DNA from 2 places in the Neorhizobium sp. S3-V5DH genome. Region 1 is predicted to be linked to the other one. Evidence: predicted binding sites of a transcription regulator. Region 1 holds the regulator's gene; the other holds the start of a gene.

The links. Region 1 encodes LexA, which represses DNA repair genes until DNA is damaged. Its sites were predicted from a motif close to TGTTCNNNNTGTGTTCNG; they were not measured.
Region 2: the regulator LexA is predicted to act here: its motif matches at 1,294-1,311, upstream of recA (recombinase RecA).

Annotation. Positions count from the first base shown of each region.
Region 1 covers NZ_SMCL01000022.1:37,705-39,905, reverse strand. The annotation lists gene EDE09_RS22920 (VOC family protein) at 1-445, opposite strand, end outside; gene lexA (transcriptional repressor LexA) at 648-1,367, shown strand; gene EDE09_RS22910 (ComEC/Rec2 family competence protein) at 1,348-2,201, opposite strand, start outside.
Region 2 covers NZ_SMCL01000021.1:36,442-38,642, reverse strand. The annotation lists gene recA (recombinase RecA) at 146-1,234, opposite strand; gene EDE09_RS22425 (PAS domain-containing sensor histidine kinase) at 1,476-2,201, opposite strand, start outside.

The sequences.
Region 1 (2,201 bases):
ATTCGGGCGCCCGGTCATCGCCTGCAAATGCCAGCCGAAAGCTCGCCTCTGTCTCGGAACCGTCAGGCATCCTTACCGTGCGCGAAAACTCCAGAATGTCGCCGGCGGAAATTCCGCGCAGCCTGAACCGGGCATGATCGGCGACGGCATCCTGCGACGCGACGACCAGGGCAGAAAGCCCCTGCCTGTTGCGCCCTTTTCGAAAGGCGAGATCGCGCGCGGTAAAGACATTGCCCCGCTTGGCGGCAGCGCTCGCGTGACGGCGGTTGGTGATCGCCAGTGGCTCCAGATAGGTACCATCCGAGAAGAACACACAAGCATTGGCAGTGCCGAAAGGATGAAATGCATCCGGTGCGACAGTAAATCCGAGATCGGAGAGCCGCGAACGCGCGAACGCAAGGTCCGCCACCGGCAGTACGAGATGATCGATCGATCTTGCGTTCAAGCGAGGCCCCCAGGAATTTCAGAATCGCAAAGCTAAAATGGCAGCGGGCACGCCGTGCGCAAGTGGTAACGAAGCAGATATCTTGCAGACATCTATGAAGAAAAAATCATCATACTTCACGAAAATTTAGGGACTTGCGGAACACATATGGAACATATAGTGTCCGTTCTTGATTTGTTTCCGACTCTTGAGGGTGCCGAAAATGCTCACGCGCAAACAGCAGGAATTGCTTCTGTTCATACACGAACGGATGAAGGAATCCGGCGTACCGCCCTCCTTCGACGAAATGAAGGATGCGCTCGACCTTGCGTCCAAGTCGGGTATTCACCGGTTGATCACCGCGCTCGAGGAACGCGGCTTCATCCGCCGCCTGCCGAACAGGGCGCGCGCCCTGGAAGTCATCAGGCTGCCGGAAGCCTATGCGCCCAGCATTCAGCCGCGCCGGGGCTTTTCGCCCAGCGTCATCGAAGGCAGTCTTGGCAAGCCGCAACCGGCTGCCGCCTCTGCGAAGCCCCCCGCCAACGACGATAGTTCCAACTCAACCACGGTTCCCGTCATGGGCCGCATCGCGGCCGGCGTTCCGATCTCGGCGATTCAGAACAATACGCACGACATCGCCGTCCCTGCCGAGATGCTCGGGTCGGGCGAACATTATGCGCTGGAGGTCAAGGGCGATTCGATGATCGAGGCCGGCATCCTCGACGGCGATACCGTAATCATCCGCAACGGCAATACGGCCAATCCGGGCGATATCATCGTCGCATTGGTGGACGAGGAGGAAGCGACACTCAAGCGCTTCCGTCGCCGCGGGGCGTCGATCGCGCTGGAAGCCGCCAACCCGGCCTATGAGACGCGGATTTTCCCGCCGGACCGGGTCAAGATCCAGGGTAAGCTTGTGGGTCTCATCCGCCGCTATCATTGACCAGTTTGCCCAGCGGTTCCGGCAGGGATGAGCTGAAGATCTGGCGCCGCCAGTCGTAATGGCGATGGCGGGTCCATGGGCGGTCTTGGCCAAGGAGCGCTGCACGAAGCCGCCAGCGGTGGATGTCCGCGGAACCATCAAAAAACAGTTCGAGCGCTCCTGCGATCCTCAGCGCGTTGCCGTTGATCATCAGGGCTCCGGAACGGCAGCGGTCAAACCTGGCACGTGGAGCGACGACGATATGCGCAGCGTCGCAGGCGACGCCGGCATAACGCGCGTCCTCCACATGAACGACTACAGCGCCTGCGGCGGTTTTTGACGCGCACCAGGCTCGCGGGGTGCAGATGAACCGGCCGACCGGTACCTGCTTCATCCCGCGGCTTGACGTTTCTCTCTCCTCCGTCGTCAATTCAGCACGCTCGCCGAGACTGTTCGAAGGCAGCGGATTTCCTCCGGACTTTCCCTCCGGGAGCCTGTCTCCGGCCGGAGACTTGTCTTTCGCTGGCAGCAATTCCGGTTTCACCGGGTCCCCCAGCAGAAGCGCCCGCTTCCATTGATCATAGACAAATTCCGCGGGACGGGTGCGATTGGTGGCGATGCCATTACCATCTGTCAGGGCAATCATGGTGCCATCCTCGGAGATCAGGAGATCCGGAAGGGATCTCGACCGCTCCTGCCATGACAGCAACAAGCCGGCCACCAATAGAGGAATACCCAAGTATCTGAGCCGGGTTCTCAGTAGCGTCAGCAGAAGAAAGCCTGCCGTCGAGACGACCAGGAACCAGGGATGCTGGCGGCCGATGCCTACATCGCCGCCCCAGGCCGCCACATGCC
Region 2 (2,201 bases), on a different contig from region 1:
CGAAACCAAAGGCTTGTATCGTCCGCACCCCCAACTGTCCAGCCGCTCCACCCCCCAACCGAACGAGAAACCGGCCGCTCATCTTTCGATGGCGGCCGGCTCAAAAGTAAGCGGCCAGGGAAAACCCTGAATGCGGCGGAACCGCTTACATTTCTGCGGCGGCGTCGCCGTCGTCGGCATCCGGCCCGCCATTTTGCAGGAAGCGATCGGCGATCAGGCCCGCATTCTGGCGGAGCGACATCTCGATCTCGCGGGCAAGCTCTGGGTTGTCGCGCAGGAAGAGCTTCGCGTTCTCGCGGCCCTGACCGAGACGCTGGCTGTTGTAGGAGAACCAGGCGCCGGACTTCTCGACAATGCCGGCCTTGACGCCGAGGTCGATCAGTTCGCCGGTCTTGGAAACGCCTTCGCCATACATGATGTCGAATTCAACCTGCTTGAAGGGAGGCGCCATCTTGTTCTTGACGACCTTCACGCGCGTCTGGTTGCCCACGACCTCTTCGCGTTCCTTCACCTGGCCGATGCGGCGGATATCCAGACGAACCGAAGCATAGAATTTCAGCGCATTGCCGCCGGTGGTGGTTTCCGGAGAGCCGAACATGACACCGATCTTCATGCGGATCTGGTTGATGAAGATGACCATGCAGTTCGAGCGGGAGATAGAGGCGGTCAGCTTACGCAAAGCCTGGCTCATCAGGCGGGCCTGCAGACCCGGCAGGCTATCACCCATCTCCCCCTCGATTTCGGCGCGCGGTGTCAGCGCTGCGACCGAGTCGACGACGAGAACATCGACGGCGCCGGAGCGGACCAGCGTATCGGTGATTTCAAGCGCCTGCTCGCCCGTATCCGGCTGCGAGATCAAGAGATTCTGGAGATCGACGCCAAGCTTCCGTGCATAGACCGGATCGAGCGCGTGTTCTGCGTCAACGAAGGCGCAGATGCCACCCTTCTTCTGCGCTTCGGCGATCGTCTGCAATGCGAGCGTCGTCTTGCCCGAGCTTTCCGGGCCGTAGATCTCGACGATGCGGCCCTTGGGCAGACCGCCAATTCCGAGTGCGATATCGAGGCTCAGAGAGCCCGTGGAAACCGTTTCGATCTCGACGATATTCTCGTTCGAGCCGAGCTTCATGATCGATCCCTTGCCGAAGGAACGTTCGATCTGCGACAGTGCCGCTTCCAGCGCCTTGCTCTTGTCCACGCCTTTTTCCTCTACCAGCCGCAAACTATTCTGTGCCATGGATCCCATCCTTTAGGTTATTGCCGCCGCGCAAGCAATGAAGCAGCCGATAAAGCTGATGTACCTATTTTGTTCTCATTTGGCAATAGCCGATCAACAGTTTGACGGAAAATAGCTATTCGGCTTCCGTTCCCGTCATGTTCACGCCAATGAATCACATGGAAATTCACTTGAGAAAACAAACGTCTCGCTGCAATTGCGGGACGAATCGCGGAAGTTCGGAATTTCGATCGGCATCTTCCTAATCCGAATCGAGCATTTCCCGGACGGCGACGGCGAGCTGTTTCAGCGAGAACGGCTTCGGCAGGAAACCGAATTTGGCATCGGCCGGCAAGTTGCGGGCAAACGCATCTTCGGCATAGCCGGACACGAAGATGAATTTCAGGTCCGGATACGATTTGCGGAGCTCGGCAAGCAGCGTCGGTCCGTCCATCTCCGGCATCACCACGTCGGAGACGACGATGTCGACCCTACCCTCCAGCTCTTCCATGATGTCGAGCGCCTCTACGCCGGAACCCGCCTCGTGGACCGTGTAGCCGCGCGTCTCCAGCATCCGCTTGCCGCCGCGACGCACCGCCTCCTCGTCCTCGACCAGAAGCACGACTGCGGACTTTCCGGTGAGGTCCATGTCCTCGGCGGCAGACGCCGGCGGAACAGGCACGGAAGGCGCTGGCTCGGCGGTAGCCGCAGCTCCTGGAATGACCGCAGGCGTCTCGGGAATGTGGCGCGGCAGGAATATCCGGAAACTGGTCCCGCGACCGACTTCCGATTCGGGATAGATATAACCGCCGGACTGCTTGACAATGCCGTATACCATCGAAAGGCCAAGCCCAGTTCCCTTCCCGACTTCCTTGGTGGTGAAAAAGGGTTCGAAGATCTTGTCCATGATTGCAGGCGGGATTCCCGTGCCGGTATCGGAGACCTCGACCATGACGAAATCTTCCGAAGGGAGGTCGGCCTGGTGGAA